Regions from separate parts of the Methylomonas defluvii genome, predicted to be linked through region 1. Evidence: riboswitches for the same ligand, from Rfam matches in the RefSeq annotation. Region 1 holds a riboswitch; each other region holds the start of a gene.
The links. Region 1 has a riboswitch for cyclic di-GMP ahead of QLH52_RS19155 (hypothetical protein). Riboswitches for the same ligand answer to the same signal wherever they lie in the genome.
Positions count from the first base shown of each region.

Region 1 (3,279 bases):
TATTGCCGGCTGAGCTGAATTTGTTGAGCGGTGCCTATGCCGCCAGCAGCCGGCAAGTAGGCCGCTGGCAACAGTGGCTGCCAGCGGCCATTATTTTGGCGGTGGCCTTGGCGGTGCAGAGCTACGCCTTATTGCACACCTACTGGCAACAGCAAGCCGAGCTGAGCGAGTGGGAAGCTAAAACCCAAGCCTTGTTCAAACAGACCTTTCCCGAGGTTAAGCGCATCGTCAATGTCAAAGCCCAAGCCGAGCAACAATTGGCGCAGCTCAGAAAACAACACGATGTCATCGGTAGCGGTTTCATGCGCTTGTTTTACCGGTCAGGCTTGGTATTAAAAGACACGCCGGCTGTGCATTTGAAAAAACTCAATTTTCTGAACGGAGGTTTGCAGTTGCATGTGGTTGCCGAAGACATCGGCCAGCTGGAGCAATTTAAACAGCAGTTGCAAAGCAGCATGCAGGTCAAAATTCAATCGGCCGACAGCGGCGCAAACGGCGTGGAGGCGCAACTTGAGATTCGCGAAAAATGACTTAACCCAGCGTTTTGCTGAACTATCACCCAGAGAGCGAGTGCTGGGGCTGGGCGGTTTATTGGTCGTACTGGTGTATGGCGCATACCTGCTGTTTTACCAACCAATTGCTGAACAAAGCCGCTTGCTGACGCTAAAAATCCAGGCGCAAAGGCAAATCTATAGCTATTTACAACAAGTCGGCAACGAAGCGGCGGCTTTGCGGCAACAAGCCGCGGTTGATACGCCGGCAGTGGATGGCGGTAATCAATCGCCGCTGGCGTTAGTCGATTTCAGCAGCCAACAGCTGGATATAAAACCGGCGATCAAACATCTGTCACCGGAAGGCGAGGACAAAGTCAGCGTCTGGCTGGAAAATCTGGCCTTCGACCGACTGATGTCATGGTTGACAATTTTGGAAACCAAACACCGCTTGCAAGTGCTGCAAATCGATGTGGAAAAACCGGCCGATGCGGACGGTATCGTTAACGCCAAAGTCTTGTTGGGCGTTGTTTAGCCCGCCTTCATATTAGCCTGGCCTTTAACGTCCGTCGCTCCCGCGCAGGCGGGAGCCCAGTGTTCCCAATCGATTGGTGAAGCGGTCGCAAGGCGTTTGCTTGTCGGGGAATGCCGTGTTCAGCGCACGCAGAGTTCGAAGCTTGCCATCCATGGCACCGGACGCCCTTATCCCGGCGGCATGACGGACTTTTTGGGTTTAACTAACTTGCTCAATAGTCAGCAAGGCCCTTGCCGTCGAGAGCTAGCGGCCACTAATACCTAGGCTACACCGAAAATAGTTTATTTGATTCCCGCATTCCCAGCTTCTCCCGGAGGAAAAGGGGTTTCTTCCTTAACTGAATCGCACTGATGCGACCCCCGCAAATAGAATCTTAGATTTCATCACTCCCTCCCGCCCGGTCATCCGCTGAATTTTCGTGTTAGCGGCCGGCTTTGTAATACAGATGTATTACATGTCACGTTAATTTAACAATGCTGTAACCGAAACGCCGCTATTGCTCTGGAATAATTCGCGCCAAGTTGAGGGGTTGAGGAACGGCCGTTCAGCAAAGATTCGGGAGCAACTAGGGAACATGGACGGCACGAACAAGGAGCGGCGAAGGAAGAGGATAGGGAGGAGGCTAGGCGGAACATGGTAGCGGGGGCAACAAAGCGGCGCTGTCAGGATGTTAGATGGTGTCGAGTGCAATCTAAAGCGTGTAAAAGCCAAACTCGTTGTGAAGCGGGGACGGAAAGTCACGGGTCTTGCAGGTCAAGACGGCTGGGCTGTCACCTTATGTCATTAATCGAAATTTAAACATGAGGTTTTAAAAATGAAATTGTCTAAAAAATTGTTGGCAGTTGCAGTATTGGCAGCGGCCGCTTCAGGCGCCGCGGAAGCGCGTATCCAAGCTATCGGCGATGCAACAGCAGACGGTAGTGAGTTTTTGTTTAACCTGGTTAACTACACAGCACAAAACTCTTACACGCTGGATTTGGGCATCACTGTTGAACAATTTTTGGCTAATCCTAGCCAACCATTGTCATTCACACTGAGCGACAACAACTTCCAATCGTTCGCTGCTGCTTACACTGCCGGCAACAACGTTGCCTGGGGTGTTTCTGGTGGTCATGGTGTATTGAATGAATTGACCGACTTAGCTAAATTTGGTTTTTACACCACTTCTGTAGTGCCTTCACCATCCAGCATCGACGCGAACGCTCCAGACATTAGCAACACGATGGGTAAATGGAATGATTTGGTCAGCTATATCCAAACTCAAGATGCTAACAGCAACAACTTGAGTACCTTCAAAACTGTCGGCCAGCAAGGATACACAGCTGTTTACGGTAACGATTTCCAAACTGCCTTGCCATTTACCGCGCAAGGTCAGTTAGGCACAGCATTGTCTTTTGTTCGCGAAAGAGCCAATGCCGATGACTTCGACACCGGCGAATTAGTCACTTTCCCAGGCGTATGGAATTTCGCAATCAACGGCAACGTCGGTTCTTTGACCTATACCGCTGCGCCTGCTGCTGTGCCACTACCTGCTGCGGTTTGGATGTTCGGCGCCGGTCTGATGGGTGTACTGCGCGCCACTCGTCGTAAATCGCTGGCGGTTTAATTCCGTAAGCGGCTTGAGCCGGCCGGATTCTGTTTTGCTGGTTCCCCCTTCATGAACGGGTCGGCTCACACTTTAAATTTAATCCATTGAGAGATATACAATGAAAAAGCAATTATTGTCTGCTGCTATCGCAGTGGCTTCTCTGGCAGGTTTTTCGCAAGGCGCATCCGCGCATGCGCCAAGCGTTACGCCGGATATCGAAATCTTCATGTCCGGCGCTAGCGCGCAAGACAAAGCCCTGGCTGCCTTGTTTGTGAACTTGTGCGACGCCGGTACTTTGGATGTATTTAAAGATAACGGTACAGCGGGTTCCGAAGGTAAAAACCATAGTGCTTATTTCTGCACACTGAACTCTACTAACGTACCCGGCCTGACCGTCAACGGTTCTGCGGCAACCACGGCTAAAGTCCTGTTCCACAAACGTTCTGCCGGCGGTTCTGCGCAAGGCGTTAACCCGCTGATCGACGGCGTGGCGATTGCGGCGATGCGTATCGACAACGGTAACTGCACGCAACAAGGCGCGACCAACACTTGGTTTTGCAACGCCAGCGGCGCTAACCTGACCAACGTGCTGTCCGATGCCGGTATTTCCGATGTTGAGCCAAAATTGTTTGTTGGCCCAAACAAACCTTCAAACGCTTCTGCGG
Region 1 covers NZ_JAXARY010000021.1:13,697-16,975, forward strand. Annotated here, with positions in the region: gene gspL (type II secretion system protein GspL) at 1-530, shown strand, start outside; gene QLH52_RS19150 (type II secretion system protein M) at 511-1,026, shown strand; cyclic di-GMP riboswitch class I at 1,723-1,801, shown strand; gene QLH52_RS19155 (hypothetical protein) at 1,841-2,632, shown strand; gene QLH52_RS19160 (hypothetical protein) at 2,733-3,279, shown strand, end outside.

Region 2 (3,279 bases), on a different contig from region 1:
GCGGTTTTCGTTCCGAACAACTGCTGGACGGCTTTACCCAGTACTACAACCCCGGTGACCGGGAAAGCACTATTAATATCGACAGAATCGAAGTGCTGAAGGGTTCTAACGCCTTGCTCTACAGCGGTGGCTCGGGCTCCCCGGTGGGCGGGGTGGTGAATCTGCTTGCCAAATTGCCGCAGGCCAAAGCCTTCGGCGAAGCGGGTTTTAGAATCGGCAGCCACAGCTTTTATCAGCCGTATTTCGATATCAATCAACCGCTAAACGCCAATATTTTGTTGCGCATGACCGGCGAATATACCAACGCCAGACATAACATCGACATAATCGAAACGCAGCGTTTTAACCTTAACCCGGCCCTGACGCTGACCGATAACGACCAAACCCGTTTGACGATCCAAGCCAAACTGTCGCGTTGGCAGCAACCGGAGTACCAGGGCTTGCCCGCCACCGGCAGCATCGCCGGCGATTTTGCTACCCGGCCCGACTTGTTCCCGGGGCCGGCCAATCTGCCCGATAGCCATTCGGATGCCGATGCGGTATGGGCGACGCTGGACCGGCAGCTCACCCGGAGCTGGCACTTAAACCTGAAGGCGCGCTATGCGCAGGCTAAATTCGACGAGAAAATTCAGACCTTGTTCGGAAGCGATGGCCTGATCGCGGACCGGCCTTTACTGCCGGTATCGAGCTGGGCATTGGTGAATGCCGAATTGTTTCAAGAACAGCATGAACGTAGCGTATTGGGCAATTTACAGGGCAAATTTAAGTTGGGTCCCAGCGAAAACAATCTTTTGTTGGGCGCTGATTACAGTCGTTTGCAAGATGCCGGCTTTATCGAGGGCGATTTCGGCGCCTTGGGTTTTGGTGTTGGTACGGTCGATTTGCGGGCACCGATATTTGACTCCCCTTATGCCGTACCCGGTCCTGGCCAGGAAAATCAGTTCATCGAAAACCTCACTTACGGCGCTTACCTGCAGTGGCAAAGCACGCTGTACCGGCGTTTGCATTGGCTGTCCGGTCTTAGGCTGGGCAAGGTTGGCATCGATTTTAATAATGCGCAAACCGGTGTGCACGAGACAACGGATACGCTGAAATGGTTGCCGCGCCTCGGCGGCGTGATCGATCTGAACGAGGAGGTTTCCTGGTTTGTTTCCTACAGCGAAGGCATGCGCGGCCAACCGTTTGTCAATTTCGTCGATACGCCGGCGCCGGAATTGTCGAATCATCTGGAAACCGGCTTGAAGTTCAATTTTGCGAATCAATTCAGCGGCCAACTGGCGCTGTACCAAATTGAGCGTAGCCAGGTCGCGGTCACCGACAGTAGCGATTTCCTGCGGCGTTCGGTCGCGGCAGGGCAGCAACGCTCGCGCGGTATCGAAATGGATTTGCTCTGGCAACCGGTCGAGGGCTTCAGCGTGCTGGCTAACTATGCGCATACCGACGCCCGCTTCATGGACGACAAAGCCGGGGTGGCTGCCGGCAATCGCTTGGCTCAAGTTCCGGAGGATGCCGGGCGGCTCTGGGCGCATTACCGTTTTCAGCAAGATGAGTTGCAAGGTTTTAGCTTGGGTTTCGGCGTGTACGCCCGCGCCGGCGCTTATTTATCCAATAACAATCGCTTTAAAACCGCCGGCTACCACAGCTTCGACGCGGCGTTGGCTTACGAAACCGGGCGTTTCCAATGGGCGGCCACGGTCAAGAATCTCAGCGATGAGGATTATTTTCAGCCCTATGGCTATTTCGAGGGCCGGGTGGCGCCGGCGCCCGGCCGCGCCGGGTTTCTGAGTTTTTCAATCAAATATTGATGCCGTCTTTAGCTATTTGCCACAGGAGTTTTTCAGGAGCACCTCACTCAGGGATTTAGAGTGATGTCGTAAGGACCGCGACAAACATGCCACATCCGCCGCGAGACGGAGCCGGAAAGCCACGGGTCTTGGAGATTAAGACAGCCGGGTTACCTGCAAGTTAAAGACCCATACTCCGGGTCGCAATTTGCGGATTAACTTTAACCGTACTATTAAGGAATAAAAAATGACAATCTTGCATTACAACCGCACTCAACTGGTAAGCGCCAGCCTGCTCGCCTTCAGCGCATTGGCCGCCGCTTTGGCGCCTGCTACTGCCAGCGCCGCACAAGTCACCGGTGATGCCACCATCACCATCAACAATGCGGCTTTTGCAGCGGCATCGGTCAATGTCGGCAGCGGGTATCCGAATGGCTGGATTGTCGCGAAACATTGGGGCGCCAGCGATAATTTATTGGGTATCACCGGTGCAACCACGGGCGGAACGACGCTATCGGCAACCGCCAGCACCGCGATGTCGTTTGCGGTTAATGCCAACACCACGACCAACAGCTATCCGGCTGCTGGTCCCTATGGCCGTACCGAACAAGCCACGACGATGGACGCCGGCAATACCTCGGTCGGTCAAATCGGTCTGAGTGGCGCCTGGTTGTTGACCAGCCAAGGCGGCAGCGGCATTTTGACGCCCTACGACTTTAGCCTGGTAAAAACCGGAAGCACCTGGAATATCAAAACCTACGATACCGGTTTTGGCTACCAAAATTTCTTGAAGCTGACCAACGTCTCCGAGTCGCTGAACGGCAATGGCGAATTACTACTGAGCGGCGACTTGCAATGGACCGGTTTGTGGGCCGGTTTGGTTGGCGCCAATACCAATGCCGTGGTCGGTACTTTTAGCCTGGCTCCCAGTACGGCGCCATCGGCGGTACCGGTACCGGCGGCGGTCTGGATGTTCGGCAGCGGGCTGCTGGGCTTGCTGGGTGCAAGTCGTAGAAAAGCCTCGGTCGCGGCTTAACGCGCAACATGGGCTTGGAGCGGTCGGCAAGATTCGCTTCGGGCCCGGACTTTCGGCAACAAATTCCTCTTCGTGCCTGCATGCCGCCGACTACGGCCGCTTGTGTATTCAGGCAGGGAGAGGGCTTATTCTGACCATCCGCTGATAGGGATTTTATGAAGATCAACAAAAACTGTGGCTATCCCGCTTTGGTCGTGCGGGCGATGCTAGCCATCGGTATGGGAATTGCCTCAGCAAGCGCTGAGGCCACGCTATTGAATGCACCTTCCGGCGGTACGTTTACGATGAACCTGGACCGGAATGCGCTGGGGGCTATTACTTGTCGACGTTTTGGAGTACGGCAACGTCCAATGCTGATAATCCGGCCAATACCGGCGACCATTTGCTTAGCCAACTCAATACCACCGAGATTTCCGGACTCAATCAGGTGTTTGAGTTGACGGCTATCGGTAACGATCC
Region 2 covers NZ_JAXARY010000011.1:124,812-128,090, forward strand. Annotated here, with positions in the region: gene QLH52_RS13315 (TonB-dependent siderophore receptor) at 1-1,805, shown strand, start outside; cyclic di-GMP riboswitch class I at 1,884-1,962, shown strand; gene QLH52_RS13320 (hypothetical protein) at 2,032-2,820, shown strand; gene QLH52_RS13325 (hypothetical protein) at 3,140-3,279, shown strand, end outside.
Region 2: linked by a shared signal. The riboswitch ahead of QLH52_RS13320 (hypothetical protein) and the one ahead of QLH52_RS19155 (hypothetical protein) in region 1 are both predicted to bind cyclic di-GMP.

Region 3 (3,279 bases), on a different contig from region 1:
CAGGGTTGCCGGTGACGCCTATAGTGCCGGATACGCCGGTTTCATACAGATTGTCGATACTGACATCGTGGGCGCCGGAGTCGATGACGCCGCCGAAAGAGTTAACGTAGTTTTTGCTTGAGGAACTGACGTAGCCCAGGGTTTCGACAATGCCGTCCGCGCCGGTTGCCCACATAATGCCTGGATCGCCGGCTTGGCCGACCGAGTTAAATTTGTGAATTTGGCCGGTTAGCTCAGCCGGTGTATCGACGCCGACCGTTTCACCCGAATAAGCCACATTGGTTCTGAAAATTGAAAAGGCCGGAAAGTTTGCGGCGGACGAACGCGCGTCGACAGTCACGGATTGGGCTGATGAGCTCAAATAGAAGTTGGTAAATGCACCTTGCATGCCCCAACCATCATTGGACAGAGACGGATTGCCCGCGAAGCCCAAATTGCTGGAATTAAAACTAGGGTTTGAGATGCTGGTGCCCAGCTCGAGAGTGTTATCGGCGCCTGACCAAGCCGCCGTCGCAGGTTGAGCAACGGCAAGGGTTAGCGCGGCGGACGATAGGGTGATTTTAAAAATAGTTTGTAAATCGATGTTCATTTTTGAGTGTCTCCAATATCTACCACATCGTTGTTTACGATTGTGGTAGATTTAAGTTGCTGTTTAATTTGGATTTGTCTGAGTATTTCGGGCCTGGCAGCCAAAAGATAGACATCTCCAAAGGGTTTAGACATGCATTGCGAGGGGTGAGTCGACAGCTGATGTCGGCTGACCTTTTCGCTCTTGTTTGCCGGGGTTACGCGGTGCGGCGTTTGCCTAATACACTGAATCCCATTAATGCAGAACCGAACAACCAAACGGCCCCTGGCACCGGCACTGCGCTAACACCCTCGCCGGTGATGGTCAAAGGCAGGCTGGCTCCGGTGACGTAGTCGGTGGCGGTCAGGGTAATTTGATAATCGAAATGATCCTGACCGGTGGCGCCCGTTATCGGGTTGACGCCGGTCGCACCGGTGATGGTGTCGCCCTTGTTGAAGCCCAGCACAGCTTCTTCGATGGTTAGAGAGTAATCGCCAAAAGCAATAATGTAATTGCCCACGTCCAATGCAGTAGCCAGGTAGGAGTCTCGGCTCAACAAGCTGCCATCGGCCCATCCGCCGGTATTGCCGGGTATGGTGTAAGCTGGGCTGTCGTCGCCGCTGACGATTTCGGTAGTCAGTGAGACTGTGTCCTGAAAAATGCGGAATTGGCTATCTGCCAGTGTCAGTTCGCCGTCGCCGTTTATATCGACATACGCGCCGGGATGCGCGCCCCAGCCCGCTGCGTAGCCTTCATTCGCCAGGACATCGATTATCACATTGGCAGCTGATGACAAGGAGAACGAGTAGAAATCGATTGTGGTGCCGGCGCCGTGAACCGGGTCGACGGTTTTATAGATGGTGCCGTTTACGGTCTCGGCTTGTACATTGCCGAGGCCTAAAAGTGAAATAGCAAGTGTTGCAGCGACCTTTTTCAAGGCAGGCGCATGTTTCGTGTTAACAGACATATTTCAATTCCTTTCATAGTAAGACGAAGATTTTTACCGGTAGGTTTTACCGGCGACATTCAATGTTTCGCAATTCCCTTTGCGAGTCGTTGCCTAACGCACCTGCGCCGGATGCCGCGATGTCAGCCTCTTACTTTCCGGTCCTTTGCGTACGGTAAGTGCTGGGCCGATGGCTTCCCGCGCAATTTGAACAGCCTTAAAACCGCTATGTATTTCAATATTCCTGAATTGATCACGCTACGCTATGGTTGCGAGAGAGACCGTCCAAAGAGTTTTAAATACCGGGCTTGCTTGCGTAGTGAGTTAAACAACGGGTTTAGCTAATCAGGTGATACAACAAACTATTCCTGACCAGTGAGCGAGCGCTATGGGTAGTTGTCGGTGTATGAATCTCGACCGGCTAGACCCTTCTCTTACCCGCTCATAAGAGGCAGCTCGACTATCTGAATCAGATCCGCAGCTTTCCGGCCCCGCCTTGCGACGAGTGTGGCGACTTGGTGGCTGCGCCCAGGTGGGTGCAGCACTATTTATAAAGCAAAACATGCGCCAAAATATATTTGAGCAAGGGTTGCTAGTGTTTTTCTATGGTTATGTTCATATAAAACAATGCGATAGGCTGTTTTGTTTGATAGGGTGGAGTAGTAATAAGTGTGGCGGTTTTCTGGGGTTTTAGATGGCTATAACGCTATGCAGAGTGTGTTATTTCGCGTATTGTGGGTTATATCCCTTATTTTTTTTAAGAGATTATGGCGGCAGCTTTGAGTTTGCGCCGTAAGGGTAAAAGTCATCAGTTTGGGTAGTGATATACCAAGCTGGGTGCTTAAAAATCAGGGTGCTGGAACGAACTCCGAAATAATAATCCAACATTCTCATGCGTATCATGACTTCGTCGGCAATCGACGACCGGCCTCGCCAGAGCTTTAGTCATCTGTCAATTGTCGATGAAAATCACTCAGCCCCAGAAAAAGGTTGATTCCTCTAATCGCCTTTGCCATCAGGTGGAGAAGGCTTTTTTGCATTTAAGGCGATGGCATGGCATAGCTACTGGTTAAGCTAAAAACATCGCTTGGTTCTTGGTAGCCTTGTAGTTACGCGGTATTGCGCTTTGGGCGGCTGTGTTATGACGACACTATCCAATATTTCCAACACAAAATTTTCAAACTTAAATTAAGATGCCCGACACTTTCACCGAGGATACATATGAATAAAACCGATGCCATTTTGAACAAGGGTCAGAAGCTCTATGAAGACGATGCCTACATTTTGTTGTGGACGAAATTTTTTGGCCTGAGCCTGCTGGCGCTGACCTCTTACTATGTCTACGATAAACAAAAGCAGCGTCTGATCAAGCTCATGAGTAGAGAAAAAACCTATCTGATGAGCATCAGTTACTACCTCACCCACGATTATGGTTTTACCCCGACAATGGTGTTGGAAGGTATCAGTTTATTTAAGGATATTTCGGCGGCAATTGCCGACAGAGGCGGCGAGACCTGGAAGACCTTCTTTGCGGAAACCGCCAAAGATAAAGCCAGGACGTATGCGGTCCGGGGCATCCGTAAGGATAAAAAAGCCAAGGCTTGAGTTTCCACACCTTATGCATTTTGTGCTAGGAGGCCGTCAATAAGTCGCGGACAAAACCCTAATCAGTTTTTAACTGCTCGAGCGGCAATCTCTTTATAGGAATAGTCAGTGCAGGAATCATCCACTAAAAAACGCACGCCAATTTTTGGCAACAAACCTT
Region 3 covers NZ_JAXARY010000030.1:23,999-27,277, forward strand. Annotated here, with positions in the region: gene QLH52_RS22250 (hypothetical protein) at 1-589, opposite strand, end outside; gene QLH52_RS22255 (hypothetical protein) at 786-1,535, opposite strand; cyclic di-GMP riboswitch class I at 1,962-2,036, opposite strand; partial or broken gene QLH52_RS22260 (IS5/IS1182 family transposase) at 2,519-2,623, shown strand; gene QLH52_RS22265 (hypothetical protein) at 2,736-3,119, shown strand.
Region 3: linked by a shared signal. The riboswitch ahead of QLH52_RS22255 (hypothetical protein) and the one ahead of QLH52_RS19155 (hypothetical protein) in region 1 are both predicted to bind cyclic di-GMP.